DNA from 4 places in the Bacillus sp. MBGLi79 genome. Region 2 is predicted to be linked to each of the others. Evidence: riboswitches for the same ligand, from Rfam matches in the RefSeq annotation. Region 2 holds a riboswitch; each other region holds the start of a gene.
What was found. A riboswitch is a leader RNA that binds a small molecule or an ion and turns the genes downstream of it on or off. The one in region 2 is predicted to bind thiamine pyrophosphate.
Positions count from the first base shown of each region.

Region 1 (4,213 bases), 450 kb from region 2:
AATGCAGTCATTTCGTCATAGCAGCCATGAATATCGCTGATGATATCGTAAGCCATGCGGTATCCTCCTTACCGATTGTTTTATTTATTATGAAGCAAAGTGTTGTGAGTCATCACAAGCTTTTATGTGCAAATTATAGAAGAAGAATCATTTTCTAAACAGGATTAAGAGCTTATCACTTTATTTTTCATCATGACCCTTGTTAAAATCGCGTTATGTTTTTTAAAAATGAGGTTTTGTTCTTTGATTGAGAACTAGCATAACCCTGACTAAAAAAGGAGGTTCTGATTATGGCGCATACATCTGTCGCATCTTTAGTTGTTGTACTTATCGTTGCATTTTTGACACCCATCCTTTTGCATCGGTTTAAACTCAGCATCCCGGTTGTTGTTGCTGAAATCATTATGGGGCTGATTATTGGGAAAAGCGGCCTTAATTTAGTTGTGGAGGGTGACACCTGGCTCCAAACACTCTCTATGCTCGGATTTATCTTTTTAATGTTTTTAAGCGGGCTTGAAATTGATTTTTCATCTTTTGAGAAAGGGAAGAAAAAGCAGCTCCTGCCGAACGGTAAGGAAGCGCCTAATACGTTTGCTGCGGCATCTATTATTTTCGTCGGTATTTTTATTTTATCATTGCTGCTGTCCTATGGCTTCGTCTTGGCGGGTTTTATTCAAAATGCATTTTTGATGACCCTGATTATTTCAACGATTTCGTTAGGCGTTGTCGTTCCAACATTAAAAGAAGAACGGATCATGAATTCGAATATCGGGCAGATTATTTTGCTCGTTGCTGTTATTGCTGATTTGGCTACGATGATTCTTCTTGCTGTTTTTTCTTCTTTATACGGAGAGGACAGCGGAAACATGTGGCTCCTGATGATCCTGTTTGCGGCCGGAGTGGTGCTTTACTTTTTCGGCAGGGTCTTCAAACATCGCTCTTTTGTTCAGTCCATGTCAAAAGGGACAATCCAGATCGGGACGCGTGCCATTTTTACGTTAATTATTGTACTCGTTGCCCTGTCTGAATCACTTGGGGCGGAAAATATTCTCGGCGCTTTCTTAGCGGGGGTTCTTGTTTCCCTGCTTTCGCCAAACAAAGAACTTGTTCAGCAGCTGGACTCATTCGGTTATGGGTTCTTAATACCGATTTTCTTCGTGATGGTCGGTGTGAAGCTTGATATTTGGACTCTTTTCCAGGATAAAACAATTTTAATCATGATCCCGCTTCTGCTTCTGGCGCTGTTAGTGAGCAAAATCATTCCTGTCATGTACCTAAAGAAGTGGTATGATAACCGAACCATTTTCGCGTCCGGTTTTCTGCTGACATCAACGCTTTCGCTCGTGATTGCAGCGGCAACAATCGGCCAGCAGCTTCACGTGATCAGCGCAAATATGTCAGGAGCGCTCATTTTAGTAGCTGTCATCGCAAGTATTTTTACGCCAATCTGTTTTAAAAAGTTGTACAAACGGGAAGAGCAGCCGGAGGAGAAAAAGACGATTACGTTCATCGGCGCCAATCAAATGACTTTGCCTGTCACACTTGAATTGCCAGAGGAAGAGTATGACGTGCGTGTTGTGCACGTCTACCAAGAGAATGCAGAGGAAAAGCTGTCGGAATCAGTGTTTGCTGTTGAAACAATTTCTGACTATGAACACGAGACGCTTGAATCACTCGGCATTTTTGAAACGGATATCCTTGTTGTGGCGACCGGGAATGAAGATATGAATGCAGACATTGCATTACTTGCAAAAGAAAAAGGCACAGAAAGAGTCATTGCAAGCGTAGGATCACCGGAGCATGAAGCAGTTCTGAAGGAGCAGGGAATCAGCATCTTTTCTATTCTGCTGTCGACAAAAACGCTGCTTCGCGCTCTGATTGAAGCGCCTGGCGTCATGAAGCTGCTCACGAACCAGGAGTCTTCCCTGTATCAAATTAATATGGAGAACAGTAAATACGACGGTGTGATTTTACGGGAATTCCCTTTAACCGGCGACGTCATCTTTGTCAGGATTTTCAGAGGTGTAGACAGCATCGTTCCTCATGGGGATACAAGGCTGAAACTTGGGGATCGCTTAATTGTCACCGGATCTCGGGGATACGTAACAGATCTTAAGAAAACATTGGAAGGATAAATCTTGACCAAATAAGGATTCGTGTTAATATAGAGGTGCAGAACAATTCAATATGTATTCGTTTAACCACTAGGGGTGTCCTTCATAAAGGGCTGAGATAAAAGTGTGACTTTTAGACCCTCATAACTTGAACAGGTTCAGACCTGCGTAGGGAAGTGGAGCGGTATTTGTGTTATTTTACTATGCCAATTCCAAACCACTTTTCCTTGCGGGAAAGTGGTTTTTTTATTTATCAGAGGGGGAATGATTTGTGAAGTTTTCAGAAGAATGCCGCAGTGCAGCCGCAGAATGGTGGGAGGGGAGCTTTGTCCATCCGTTCGTTCAAGGAATCGGTGACGGAACGCTTCCGATTGACCGTTTTAAATACTACGTACTTCAGGATTCCTATTATTTAACGCATTTTGCAAAGGTGCAGTCATTTGGCGCCGCTTATGCGAAGGACCTTTATACAACGGGGCGGATGGCAAGCCATGCCCAAGGTACATATGAGGCGGAAATGGCGCTTCATCGGGAGTTTGCCGAGCTGTTGGAAATCAGCGAGGAAGAGCGTAAGGCGTTTAAGCCGTCTCCTACTGCGTATTCTTATACATCCCATATGTACCGTTCGGTTTTGAGCGGGAATTTCGCAGAAATCTTAGCGGCCCTGCTGCCATGCTACTGGCTTTATTACGAGGTTGGTGAGAAATTGCTGCATTGCGATCCAGGGCATCCGATTTATCAAAAGTGGATTGGGACGTACGGCGGTGACTGGTTTAGACAACAGGTCGAGGAGCAAATCAACCGCTTTGATGAGCTGGCGGAAAACAGCACGGAGGAAGTGCGTGCACAGATGAAAGAGAATTTTGTCATCTCCAGCTACTATGAATATCAATTTTGGGGAATGGCCTATCGAAAAGAAGGCTGGTCTGACAGCGCCATAAAAGAGGTGGAGGAATGTGGAGCTTCACGCCATAACGGATGACAGCAAGCCGGTAGAAGAGTTAGCGAGAACCATCATTACGATTCAGAATGAAGTTGATTTTATTCATATTCGTGAACGCTCAAAATCGGCGGCGGATATTTTGAAACTGCTCGAGCTTATTTTTGAAGGCGGTATAGATAAACGAAAACTGGTGATGAACGGGCGCGTGGATATTGCACTTCTTTCTACTATTCATCGCGTACAGCTGCCAAGCACCAGCTTTTCACCGAAGCAGGTCAGAGCCAGGTTTCCACACCTTCATATCGGGAGGTCGGTGCATTCACTGGAGGAAGCGGTTCAAGCAGAAAAGGAAGACGCCGACTACGTGCTGTTCGGCCATGTGTTTGAAACGGATTGCAAAAAGGGCCTTGAAGGCAGAGGGGTGTCTTTGCTGTCAGATATCAAACAGCGGATTTCCATCCCGGTCATAGCCATCGGGGGGATGACACCGGAAAGGGTAAGAGACGTAAAACAAGCAGGGGCGGACGGCATCGCTGTCATGTCAGGAATTTTCTCTGCCGCTGAGCCCTTGGAAGCAGCCAGACGATATTCCCGCAAGCTAAAGGAGATGCGCTATGAAAAGGCATTATGAAGCAGTGGTGATTGGAGGCGGAATTATCGGTTCCGCGATTGCTTATCATTTGGCAAAGGAAAACAAAAGCATCGCATTATTTGAAAGCGGAACAATGGGCGGCAGAACGACAAGTGCCGCTGCCGGAATGCTGGGCGCCCATGCCGAATGCGAGGAACGTGACGCGTTTTTTGATTTCGCTATGCACAGCCAGCGTCTGTACAAAGGTCTGGAAGAAGAGCTTTATGCATTATCCGGTGTGGACATCAGGCAGCATAACGGCGGTATGTTTAAGCTTGCATTTTCTGAAGAAGATGTGCTGAGGCTGAGACAGATGGACGATTTGGACTCTGTCACCTGGTATACAAAAGAAGAGGTTTTAGAAAAAGAGCCGCATGCGTCTGGTGACATCTTGGGTGCATCTTTTATCCAGGATGATGTGCATGTTGAGCCTTATTACGTTTGCAAGGCATATGCGAAAGCAGCGAAAGCGCTTGGGGCGGAGATTTTTGAGCATACGCCTGTCCTGCATGTCGAACGTGACGG
Region 1 covers NZ_CP026521.1:1,422,859-1,427,071, forward strand. Annotated here, with positions in the region: gene prpE (bis(5'-nucleosyl)-tetraphosphatase PrpE) at 1-56, opposite strand, end outside; gene C1T29_RS07160 (monovalent cation:proton antiporter family protein) at 291-2,135, shown strand; TPP riboswitch at 2,197-2,306, shown strand; gene tenA (thiaminase II) at 2,386-3,096, shown strand; gene tenI (thiazole tautomerase TenI) at 3,071-3,688, shown strand; gene thiO (glycine oxidase ThiO) at 3,672-4,213, shown strand, end outside.
Region 1: it holds a riboswitch for thiamine pyrophosphate, as region 2 does, so the genes downstream of both, tenA (thiaminase II) here and ylmB (N-formyl-4-amino-5-aminomethyl-2-methylpyrimidine deformylase) in region 2, are expected to answer to the same signal.

Region 2 (4,213 bases):
ATGCTCCGCTGATAGACGGGCCAATAACAGCCTGAATATCTGAAGGATTTGAACCTTCCTTCTCAGTCCATTGCTTCACCATTTCTCTGCCAATCTGTTTGACAGTGCCTTTCCACCCGGCATGGGCAACTCCGACAAGTGATTTAACCGGATCATAAAAGAAAAGAGGCACACAATCAGCAAAGCATAATGCTAAAAATACATTTTTTTCGTTTGTATAGAGCCCGTCCGTTGCTTTTAGCGCTGTGTGATACTCACGGGCGCCTTTTCCCCTATCCCTCTGCGTCACTTTCTGAACGCGATTATCATGTGTCTGATCAGCGAATACCCAAGACTGCAAATCAGTATTAAACATATCGGCAATATATTCACGATTTTTAACTACATCTGCATCTTTGTCATGAACGTGCAATCCTGTATTTAACGATTCAAAAGGCTTTTGGCTGACACCGCCGTTTTTCGTCGTAAATCCGGCAATGACTTCTTTGTTGTTTTGATTCGTTTGAGCCCAGTCTTGTATCATGAGTGTCGAGGGTGTGGTAAGACTAAATGGGTGATATGTATTCATGATGATCCAACCTTTCGACAAACATTTAAAAAAGCGGAATTTCCCACTTATTTTACCACATCTTTCTGCATTCGTTGAGCGCCGATTTGCATATTTCTAAATGAAATGTGCCGGAAGAAACGAGACTTCCGGCATTTGCCAATCCGCGGCAGAAAAGCAGGTTTATGCATGCGGTTCACTTAATCGGACCAAGATTACATCTTCCCCGATTTTTACTATATTTCGCCATGGAATGACCAATTCCTCTTCTTTTCCGAAAAATCCGAGCACTTTCCCATTTCCTCCTAGTATGATCGCCTGAATTTTACCAGTGGTCACATTGATATCAATATCACCAATACTCCCCAGCTTTTTTCCGTTTGAGACATTGACGACATCCTTCACCTGAAATTCTGAAATGCTGATCATTCCATCACGTCCTTTTTCCGTCCTTTTGTTCAAGTATATGAACGGGCAGGCTGAACCTTGTCAGCAAGAAGAAATTTTCATGTCACTGTTCTTTTTTCCGGCTGCACCAGCTGATAATAAAATCGAGGATAATTTTTGTATACTCTACTAGCTGCTCAATTGATACCTTCTCATTCACGGAGTGTGCATTGTGCAGATCGCCAGGACCGTATATCACGCATGGAATACCGGCATCATACAGCCACCCACCATCTGTAACCGATTGAGAAACGTCAATAATTGGACTCTCCCGCTTCACTTTCTCATGAGAGGCAGTAAGCGCTAAGACGCCTGGGTAGCCAGGGTCAACTTCCAATGCCGGAAAAATTTCTCCTCTGTCTTCAATCATCGATGAGCCTCCCCACTTAAATACGGGGCGGTTTTCCCTAAGCCAAATATCACTGTCACTCAGCCGATTGACGTAATCTTCTATTTCCGCTGCCACTTGGTCATGGGTTTCATTCGGATAAAAATGGACTGTGATCCACAGCCGGCATTCGTCCGCTATAAAAGCCGCATGTCTGCCGCCTTCTATAACAGCCGGGTTAATTGTATTTGTGCCAGGTTTAAAGCCGGGATAACGTTTCATAATGGACCAGTGGCGCTCAAGTTCACCGAGCCCCGCAATGATTTTCGCCATTTTTTCAATTGCGCTTGCTCCGAATGTTCCTCCGCCTGCGTGAATCATATTTCGTCTCGTTCCATCATGAAATGTTTGACTGCTTTTGATTTCGATCCAGCCTGTAATGACGCCGCCTTGGCCTTGAATATGCATATCGCTCGTATCCGCGACAATTGCAAAATCAGCGTGGTAGCCCCTCTTGCAGCATTCAAGCGTGCCGGCTTCTCCAACTTCCTCCCCGATAACCGATTGCAGAATCAGATCACCGGGAAGTTCAATGCCTGCTTCACGAATTAATTTCACAGCAAACAGCACACATGCCATTCCGCCCTTCATATCGGAAGCGCCTCGCCCGATTAAGAGACCGTTTTTTTCAATTGGATGAAATGGATCGTGCTCCCATTCCTCATCCTCTTTTACCTCTGCCACATCTACATGGCCATTGATGATCAGGCTATGATAATCTGCTGAACCTGTTCCCTTTAGCTGGCCTACAACATTGGGGTCTCCAGGGTACACATCCCATTTGTCGATCGAAAATCCTAATTCATTTAAAAATCCTGAAATCCATGACTGAATCCCCTCTGTATTTCTTGCAGGTGGAGCAGGTGTTTGATAAGAAATCAGCGTTTTTGCCAGCTGAATAAGCTCCTCCTTTTGTTCTTCCACTTTTTTGAGCAAAGAGTCTATTTGTTGATCCAATCTAATCCGCTCCTATTCTTCAAAAATAAAAAGCCGCTTCAAGTTATGAAACGGCTCAATAAAAACAAACAGAGTCCTATGCACTCTGTTTATTCACCGCTTCCCTCCGCTGGCATGATCCAGATCAGGTCAAAAGGGTTGAGACAAAGTCTCTCTCAGCTTCGCAAAGCACCCCTAGGATGAATCTATGTGTTTGTCAGGCATTCGTTATCGGCTCAGCTCTTGTTAAAAACGGCCGATCTTGATTCCATAATACATGGATTGGCGTATCAAAAAAAGCTGAAAGTATTTGATCAGTAAGCATTTCCTTTATTTCTCCGGATCCAAAGACCTCTCCCTGTTTTAATAAAAGGGCTTTATCAAAGACAGGCAAAATTTCTTCAGCATGATGAGTCACATAAAGGATAGATGGTGCATTTTCTTTGTTTGCAATGTATGTAATCGTATCTAACAACTTTTCCCGGGCAATAAAATCCAGCCCTGTGACTGGTTCATCCAGTATCAGCAGCTCCGGATCGGCCATTAGTGCTCTTGCAATCAATGCTCTTTGTTTTTCCCCTTGAGAAAGGGTTTCATAGCGACGGTCGGCATATTCAATTGCTCCCAAGTCCTCTAACAAACCAATCGCTTTTTCCCTTATTTTCTTACTTGGTGTTTCATATAATCCAATCGAAGCGTAAGCTCCGCTCAAAGCAATTTCAAAGGCTGAATCTGCCGGGTACAATTTTTGCTGAAGAGCTGCTGAGACGAGGCCAATTTTACGTCTGAGTTTTTCCCCAAGCTCTGTCTTGCCAAATTCATGGCCAAGCACCTGCATCTCGCCTGATGTTGGAAAATAATAAGAGCAAAGCATATTTAACAGTGCTGTCTTCCCGGCGCCATTTAGGCCGTAAAGCACCCAATTTTCCTTTTCTTCCACCTTCCAATGAATATCCCTCAGTATCCATTTCCCATTCCGTTTTAATGAGACATTGTCAAGCTGCAAAATCATCGTGGTCCTCCTCTTGATTGCCTTTTTAATTGTTTTAATTTTCTTAAAACTTTGTACAAACTAGGATACCTTATTTTTTCCAAAACGTAAACCGTCGGCAAACAATAGAAAAGCCTTTAAAACAAAATCGTTTTAAAGGCTTTTCATTATTGATGAATATTTTTATTCATTTGTTTGATAGCCGCTTTTTCAAGTCTGGACACCTGTGCTTGGGATATTCCGATTTCCTCGGCAACTTCCATTTGGGTTTTCCCTTGGAAGAATCGCTTTCTCAAAATCATTTTTTCCCTATCGTTCAGCCTTCTCATGCCCTCTTTTAAAGCCAGCTCTTCAATCCATTGTGTATCTGTATTGCGCTCATCACTGATTTGGTCCATCACATAAATCGGGTCTCCGCCGTCGTTATAGATCGGTTCAAATAGAGAAACCGGATCCTGAATGGCATCAAGCGCAAATACAATTTCCTCATGCGGTACTTCAAGAACTTTTGCGATGTCTTCTGCAGTCGGCTCCTTGCTTGTCTCACTGATTAACCGCTCTCTTACCTGAAGCGCCTTGTAAGCGATGTCCCGGAGTGATCTTGAAACACGGATCGGGTTATTATCGCGTAAATACCTGCGGATCTCTCCGATAATCATAGGTACAGCGTATGTTGAAAACTTAACATTGTGGCTTAGGTCAAAATTATCAATGGATTTCATTAGTCCGATGCAGCCGACTTGAAATAAGTCATCAACATACTCCCCTCTGTTATTAAATCGTTGAATGACACTTAAGACAAGACGCAAGTTCCCATTTACAAGCTTTTCTCTTGCTGAATCATCGCCTTCATCCTGCAGCTGCCTAAACAGCTTTCTCATCTCTTCATTCTTGAGTACTGGTA
Region 2 covers NZ_CP026521.1:1,872,667-1,876,879, reverse strand. Annotated here, with positions in the region: gene pgeF (peptidoglycan editing factor PgeF) at 1-568, opposite strand, end outside; gene C1T29_RS09560 (YlmC/YmxH family sporulation protein) at 731-976, opposite strand; gene ylmB (N-formyl-4-amino-5-aminomethyl-2-methylpyrimidine deformylase) at 1,059-2,339, opposite strand; TPP riboswitch at 2,424-2,525, opposite strand; gene C1T29_RS09550 (ABC transporter ATP-binding protein) at 2,536-3,330, opposite strand; gene sigG (RNA polymerase sporulation sigma factor SigG) at 3,477-4,213, opposite strand, start outside.

Region 3 (4,213 bases), 760 kb from region 2:
GGACGGATCGCTCCAGACCAAACAGCATTTTATTATCGTGATGCAATCATTGCCCAGGAATACCTAACAAACTGGACATCCCCTGAAAAAAAAAGACAAAACGTCCGCTGGATTGAGAGGCTGAGAACATCCCTTTCGAGAGAAACGATGGGGGACTACGTAAATTGGCCAGATATCGAAATCAGAAACTGGCCAAGAACATATTACGGCGAAAATGTTGAACGACTCCGCCGTGTCAAAACGAAATATGATCCAGAAAATGTTTTCCACTTTGAACAGAGTATTCCTCCGCTTCGACGTTCTCTGTTTTTCTAAAAAAATGAAGATGGAGCATTCTCCATCTTCATTTTTTTATTGATATAAATTGCTTCCCGTATCGACAAATTCTTTTGCTTTTTCTTTTAATCCTCTATTTATGGCTTCTGCTTCACTGAGATCGTTTTTCTTCGCATAATCTCGAATATCCTGAGAAATTCTCATGCTGCAAAACTTTGGACCGCACATGGAACAGAAGTGAGCAGTTTTTGCTCCTTCAGCCGGCAGAGTTTCATCATGATATTCAAGCGCTCTTTCCGGATCAAGAGAGAGATTAAACTGATCCCGCCAGCGGAATTCAAAACGGGCTTTCGATAACGCATCATCGCGGATTTGCGCTCCGGGATGCCCTTTTGCAAGGTCCGCAGCGTGCGCAGCGATCTTATATGTAATGACTCCTTCACGAACATCATCACGGTTTGGCAGCCCTAAATGCTCCTTCGGCGTTACATAACATAGCATTGCTGTCCCATACCAACCGATCATCGCCGCTCCGATCGCTGAAGTAATATGGTCATATCCAGGGGCAATATCCGTTGTCAACGGCCCTAATGTATAAAAAGGCGCTTCTTTACAAATGTCCATTTGTTTATCGACGTTCTCTTTGATTTTATGCATCGGAACATGTCCAGGACCCTCAATCATCACTTGAACATCATGCTTCCACGCGATTTGCGTCAGCTCTCCAAGCGTCTCTAATTCAGCAAACTGTGCTTCGTCATTAGCATCGGCGATTGATCCGGGACGCAGACCATCCCCAAGAGAAAACGCAATATCATATGTTTTCATGATTTCACAGATCTCTTCAAAATGAGTGTATAAAAAGCTTTCTTGATGGTGAGCCAGACACCACTGTGCCATGATTGCGCCCCCGCGGGACACGATACCAGTTGTCCTTTTGGCAGTCAGCGGCACATACCTAAGCAAAACACCCGCGTGAATCGTAAAATAATCCACACCCTGCTCTGCCTGCTCGATCAGCGTATCACGATAAATCTCCCACGTTAAATCCTCCGCTACGCCGTTTACTTTTTCAAGCGCCTGATAAATCGGAACAGTTCCCACAGGAACAGGACAATTGCGAATAATCCATTCACGCGTCGTATGAATATCTTTTCCTGTAGAGAGATCCATCATTGTATCTGCTCCCCAGCGGATGGCCCACGTCATTTTTTCCACTTCCTCTTCAATGGATGACGTAACAGCTGAATTCCCGATATTCGCATTAATCTTCACATGAAAATTCCGGCCGATAATCATTGGCTCACTTTCAGGGTGATTAATGTTTGAAGGAATGATTGCCCGGCCGCTTGCCACCTCGTCTCTTACAAATTCGGGAGACACGTGCTCTCGAATAGCGATAAACTCCATCTCAGGTGTAATGATTCCCTTTTTGGCATAGTGCATTTGGGTGACATTATGACCAGCCTTCGCCCTCAGCGGTTTCCGCTTTAGCCCTGGGTAGCTTACGTTTGGATTTGCTTTTTTATAACCATTATCTTCTGGTTTTATTGCACGACCTTCATATTCTTCCACATCACCGCGCTCTGTAATCCACTTTTGGCGGAGCGGCTTTAATCCTTCTTGAATATTAATAGTAACTTCGGGGTCCGTATACGGTCCGCTTGTATCATAGACACGCACAGGTGCGTTTTCCTCCTCGCCGAACGATCCCGTCGTCGGACTCAATGTAATCTCCCTCATCGGCACTTGGATGTCTGAAGAAGAACCCTCCACGTATACCTTTTTGCTGCCCGAAAAACTCGACATAATAGAAATGTTGGCTTGCTGCACTGAATTGTTTTGCATTACTTATCCTTCCCCTCTCTACGTTTAAAAAGGACAAAATCAAGCCCATAACCAGCACAAAAAACCGGATTCATAAAAATGAACCCGGTTACAGTCAGAAAGAAACATATTATTGCCCAGCACGACAATAATAAAAACAATTCCTCTACTTCCCCACGCTGGTACGAACCAGATCAGGTCCAAAGGGTTAAGAAGCTTACCTTCTCTCTCAGCCCGAAAGCGGGCACCCCCAGTAACTATTGATTTCGGACTCATCTTAACATAAAACCAATCGAAAAAAAAGAGGAATATAGAAAATATTCAGCTAATTGAACCCAAATATGTGACAGGCAACGAGATTTCAGATATCCCATGTTCATCCCTCATCACCCGATATGCCTTTGCATCCGATCTTGAACTCACAGTCTGAAACAGCTGATCATTTATGAAATGGAGAGCCGCTCCATCGTCCGCCGCATAGCCATTGCACAAGAATTCGTTAGCTATCAGCAGGTGGTATGCCGGTCTCCGATCCTTTTCCCCGTCATAATGAGGACAAAAGCTCCCTTGCAAAAAACCTAAACTTTTCATACTTGTCAGCGGCCCGGCCGAATCTGTCACGCCTTCTTCAAACCAGCATATCGCACCTGCACTTAATCCAGCTAAAATCACTCCGTTCTTCCATGCCTCTCTGAGAATAAAGTCCAGCCCCCATTCCTTCCACAGCACAAGCATATTGCGCGTATTTCCCCCGCCAACATAGATCACGTCCTTTTCCATAACAAAAGAAGTTAAATCTGTTGACGGCGGCTTAAATAAGGATAAATGAGACGGCACACAATCCATTGTTTGAAACGCATGATAAAACCGCTGAATATAGTTTTGGGAATCTCCACTCGCGGTCGGCAAAAAACAAATACGAGGTGACTCCCGTTCCGATTGATTGAGGATATATTGATCGAGGGACAAATTTTCCGGCTCCATCGAAAAACCCCCGCCTCCCATCGCAATAATCTGTTTCATCATTACACTCCCCAACAAAATTTGTTGTTTATTATAGCATTTTGAATAGAAGCAAGAAACAAAGCAAAATACTTTCTTATCAGGAGCTGCTATAAAAACCAAAGGAGGTGGCTTGCTCATTGAGTCTTTATCCCGAAGACATTTTTGATTTGTTAACAACAATAAAAACCAACATTAACAACTACACTGTCGCAATAACAGAAGCCGCAAATCCCCACATCAGAAGAGCATTGCATGATAAATTAGATACCACTGTCCATCTCCATGATGAACTGTCAGATCTTCTGTTGGAAAAAGGGTGGCTTGGGTGAGCAATTTCAAATCGATTCGCTTTTATCTTGCAGCAAAGACCACAAAAAGAGACGGGATCTCAAAGATGAGATGCCGTCTCTTTTTTATTGCTCCACTCTTCTTAAAGCCTCGTTTACCGTTTCTTTTATAAACGCGTCTTCACCGCTTAATCGGTCTAAACTGAGATCGCCGTTTCTTAGCCTTTCGGAAATATGGTTTATATCCTCCTCTACTGTGATTTGGAGCTCACCAGCCAAAAACATTCTGTGTAATTCATCTGCAACCAAATTTTCTTTATTCACTTCCACCTACTCCTTTGTTTTCAATATTATTCTTAGTCTGCCCTTAGGCTTAGATGAGTAATAGGAAAAAAGTATGAATCAAATGAATCTTTTTTCCTCCTTCTTGCGTATACCTGTTGAGAAAAAGAAAAAGGGGAAGATCAAACATGTCATTTTTTAAGAAACTTGCGGCAAGTGCCGGAATCGGAGCTGCAAAAGTCGATACAATTTTAGAGAAAGATGCATATTTTCCAGGAGAAGAAGTCCGGGGAACTGTACACGTCAAAGGCGGAAAAATCGCTCAGGACATCCGCTATATTGACTTACAGCTTAACACCAAGTACGTCATTGTAAAAGACGACGAAGAGCACCGGAAATACGCTACAATTCATTCTTTCCGGGTCACTGGTTCATTTGCTATTCAGCCTGGAGAAGAGCATCAATTTCCGTTCGCATTCACTCTGCCTCTAGATACGCCGATCACTGTAGGAAAAGTAGAGGTTGCCGTGGTGACA
Region 3 covers NZ_CP026521.1:1,117,031-1,121,243, reverse strand. Annotated here, with positions in the region: gene C1T29_RS05580 (FAD-binding oxidoreductase) at 1-315, shown strand, start outside; gene thiC (phosphomethylpyrimidine synthase ThiC) at 352-2,124, opposite strand; TPP riboswitch at 2,258-2,365, opposite strand; gene C1T29_RS05570 (Type 1 glutamine amidotransferase-like domain-containing protein) at 2,425-3,126, opposite strand; gene C1T29_RS05565 (spore coat protein) at 3,276-3,437, shown strand; gene C1T29_RS05560 (hypothetical protein) at 3,522-3,725, opposite strand; partial or broken gene C1T29_RS05555 (sporulation protein) at 3,866-4,213, shown strand, end outside.
Region 3: it holds a riboswitch for thiamine pyrophosphate, as region 2 does, so the genes downstream of both, thiC (phosphomethylpyrimidine synthase ThiC) here and ylmB (N-formyl-4-amino-5-aminomethyl-2-methylpyrimidine deformylase) in region 2, are expected to answer to the same signal.

Region 4 (4,213 bases), 280 kb from region 2:
CACCGCTTCTGAGTGAATGGCTTCTATCGACTCCTCAAGCACCTCCGGCTTTTTTGCCCCCCATCGCTTCATCAGGCTGCTGTAACTTTCTATAATGGTGAGCGGAGTTTTCAATTCGTGTGAAGCATCTTGAACGAATTGCTGCTGTTTATCATAGTGATCCTTCAGCATCATTGCCATTTCATTAAATGTCAGCCCCATTTGATACAATTCATCGTGCGACTGTCCTTCTAAAGAAATCGTTTTGAATGCTTTCTCTCGCTGTATGTCTTTCATGGTCATCATTAATCGTCTGATCGGATTGATAATACGGCGGGCGAGCAAGCTGCCGGCAAAAAAAGAAGCAATGCAGACAGCGGCACTTGCAGCGATTAAAATGATTTTCAACAGAAACAGACTCTCTTCTGTGTTCTCCAGCCTTTCCACCACCTGAAGAGAAACCACTTGTCCATCGGTCCAAATCACCGGAACAGCAGCCTCAGCAAACAGCTTGCCGTCATGTTTCCTCACATCTGCCGTTTCCCCGCTGTGAAAAGAGAGAGGAAAATCTTTATACGCTTTTTCTTTTGTGATCGTCATGGCGGCTTTTTGATCACCGTTCACTACACGCACCATGCCATTTGCCGGCAGGTAGGCCTGCAGCATGTCCTGCAAAGCCACTCCTTCTGTTTCAGCAGCATGCAGCGCTTCTGCCATGTTATCCGTCTCATCAGCAAGCCGGGCCGCATCCTTTGATGTCAGCGCAGACGAAAAAATGAGATATACTGCGGTATGAACCAAAATTAATAAAATTAACAGTGATATTGATGTGTACAGATGAATCTTGGTCTTCAGCTTCATCGTTTACCCCTTAATGGCATAGCCGACCCCGCGAATCGTATGGATCAGCTGTTTTTCGTAAGGATAGTCCAGTTTTTTTCTGATGTATCTTATGTAGACGTCTACGACATTTGTATCACCGATATAATCAAATCCCCATACCGCGCTTAGAATTTGCTCCCGTGTCAGCACTTGCTGCGGATGCTTTAGCATGTAGACGAGCAAATCAAATTCCCGCGGCGTTAATTCCACCTCTTTGTCTCCGCGTCTCACTTCACGGGTTTTTTCGTTCACCCGCAAATCGTCATATGTAAGAAAGGTGCCGATTTCTTCCGTTTTTGTTCCATTTTGGCGCAGCGCCGCCCTGATTCTCGCAAGTAATTCCTCGATTTCAAATGGCTTGGTGACATAGTCATTCGCACCGATATCCAGACCTGTTACCTTATCAGGAATGCTGTCTCGCGCCGTTAATAAAATGACCGGTGTCTGTTGATCCGTTTTTCTCAAGCGGCGCAGCACTTCCAGTCCGCTGAGCCCCGGCAGCATGACATCAAGAAGCACCAAGGAATACCCGCCTTCCGCGGCCGCATTCAGGCCTTCTGTTCCATTGTGTTTAATGGTCACGCCGTATCCTTCATATTCCAATTCAAGCTGCAGAACCCTGGCGATTTTTTCTTCATCTTCCACAATTAATATGTGTCCTTTGTCCAAATGTGATCATCCTCTCCTGTCCCTATATGAAAAAAATGATTTCGTTGTTTACAAAATGATTCTTATCATCTATTATGATGTCAAAATAAAAAATTGTATACGGAAAGCACTAGGGGTGCTGTTTTGGCTGAGATAAAACGCGGGAGAATCGCGTTTTGATCCCTTATGACCCGATCTGGATAATACCAGCGTGGGGAAGTGCAGGTTGACCGAATGGTGTATTTTTTTGTGCGCTTAATCGATCTATGACTGCATATTCCCTTAGGATATGCAGTTTTTTATTTTATCCAAAAAACAGGAGGCTTTTAGAAATGGAGCATATGTGCGGTACAAGCAGAATCGCCGGTTTTCGCTTCTCTTTATATCCGATGACGGATGATTTTATCAGTGTGATCAAGTCTGCGCTGAAAAAAACAGATACGTCCAAGGTTTGGACGAAAACCGACCATATCAGCACGGTGTTACGCGGATCGATTGATCATGTATTCGATGCCGCAAAAGCCATTTACCTTTATGCAGCAAACAGCGAGACACACATCGTCATGAGTGGCACGTTTTCCATTGGGTGCCCGGGCGACACTCAGGGAGATACATATCTTTCCAAAGACAATAAGCGTGTCAATGAAGATGCTGTCCGAGGCTTGAACGCGGAAGCGCCGTGCCAATTTGCGCTTTATCCAATGAATGAGCCGGATTATATGGGATTGATTATGAAGGCTGTCGACATCGCAAAAGCCCAAGGTACTTTTGTACAGGGTGTCCATTACGCGAGCGAGCTTGACGGGGATGCCCATGACGTATTCAGAACATTGGAAGCCGTTTTCCGCATGGCAGAGCAGCAAACAAACCACATCACCATGACTGTGAATCTTTCGGCTAACAGCCCATCAAGAAAAAACAGAAAGCAGGGATAACATGAAAAGCTGGAAAGTAAAAGAAATTGTCATCATGTCCGTTATCAGTATCGTATTTGCCGTTGTTTATTTATTATTTACACATTTCGGAAACGTGCTTGCAGGTATGTTTGGGCCAATTGCCTATGAACCGATTTACGGCATTTGGTTTATCGTTTCGGTCATCGCCGCATACATCATTCGAAAACCGGGTGCGGCGCTCGTTTCTGAAATCATTGCCGCTCTCGTTGAGTGCCTGCTGGGAAATCCGTCTGGCCCGATGGTCATCGTCATCGGCATTGTTCAAGGACTCGGGGCTGAAGCTGTATTCCTTGCAACACGCTGGAAAGCATACTCTCTCCCTGTCCTTATGCTGGCCGGGATGGGATCTTCAGTAGCCAGCTTTATCTACGATCTCTTTGTTTCTGGCTATGCAGCCTATTCATCAGGTTATCTGCTCATTATGCTTGTAATCCGTCTCATTTCCGGCGCGCTCTTGGCGGGGCTTCTCGGAAAAGCCGTCAGCGACTCTCTCGCTTATACAGGTGTGTTAAACGGAATGGCACTCGGAAAGGAACTGAAAAAGAAACGGAAGCGGGCGTCAGAACATGCAAGCCTTTGACGAGCTTCTGACAGTTGACCAGCTCAGCTTCTCTTATGAAGAAGACGAAAAACCGGTTTTTCAAAATATTTCGTTTGAGCTTCAAAAAGGAGAATGTGTTTTATTGCTAGGCCCCAGCGGGTGCGGTAAAAGCTCGCTCGCCCTATGTTTAAACGGTCTATATCCGCAAGCTTGCGACGGCATTCAGTCCGGACATGTCTTTCTATTTCAAAAGCCGGTCACAAACGCTGAAACCACCGAAACGATTGCTCAGCATGCCGGGGTCGTTTTTCAGGATCCTGATCAGCAGTTCTGCATGCTGACGGTGGAGGACGAAATCGCTTTCGGGCTGGAAAATCTGCAGATTCCAAAAGAAGAAATGACAGAGAAAATCAATGCCGTATTAGAAAAATTACGTATTACCCATTTAAAAGAAAAAACGATATCCATCCTTTCAGGAGGACAAAAGCAGAAAGTGGCTCTCGCCTGTATTTTGGCGATGGAGCCTGAGCTTATTATTTTAGATGAGCCGACTTCTCTTTTAGACCCTTTCTCAGCGCGGGAATTCGTTCATCTGATGAAAGATCTTCAGCGGGAAAAAGGTTTCAGCCTCCTCGTCATTGAGCATCAGCTTGATGAATGGGCGCCTTGGATTGAGAGGACGATCGTGCTCGATAAATCCGGCCAAAAAGCGCTGGATGGCCTGACGAAAGATCTATTTCAGCACGAAGCGGAGACACTAAAGAAATTGGGCATCGCAATTCCAAAGGTCTGCCATCTGCAGGAAAAGCTGAGTATGCCGTTTACTTTATCAAAAGAAACGCTGTTCAAAGAGCCCTTTCCTGCCGGGCGTGCTGAAAAGAAGCCAACTCCTTCTGGAAAGAGTGTGCTCGAAGTCCGCAGCCTTTCGTTCGCGAGAGGACAACAAACGATTTTCGAAGACATCAGCTTTTCATTGCGCGAAGGCTCTTTGACGGCGCTTGTCGGCCCGAACGGCACTGGAAAATCGACGCTCTTATCTGTTCTGGCCCGTCTTATGAAACCGCAAAGCGGCAAAATCCTTCTCTATGATCAGCAGCTGCAGCAATATAAAGAAAAAGAATTGCGTAAACGAATGGGATTTGTTTTTCAAAACCCTGAACACCAATTCGTCACCGATACGGTGTATGATGAGCTGCTGTTCGGCCAG
Region 4 covers NZ_CP026521.1:1,596,958-1,601,170, reverse strand. Annotated here, with positions in the region: gene ykoH (two-component system sensor histidine kinase YkoH) at 1-840, opposite strand, end outside; gene ykoG (two-component system response regulator YkoG) at 844-1,530, opposite strand; TPP riboswitch at 1,632-1,744, shown strand; gene thiU (HMP/thiamine ABC transporter substrate-binding protein ThiU) at 1,842-2,444, shown strand; gene C1T29_RS08115 (ECF transporter S component) at 2,446-3,045, shown strand; gene C1T29_RS08110 (ABC transporter ATP-binding protein) at 3,032-4,213, shown strand, end outside.
Region 4: it holds a riboswitch for thiamine pyrophosphate, as region 2 does, so the genes downstream of both, thiU (HMP/thiamine ABC transporter substrate-binding protein ThiU) here and ylmB (N-formyl-4-amino-5-aminomethyl-2-methylpyrimidine deformylase) in region 2, are expected to answer to the same signal.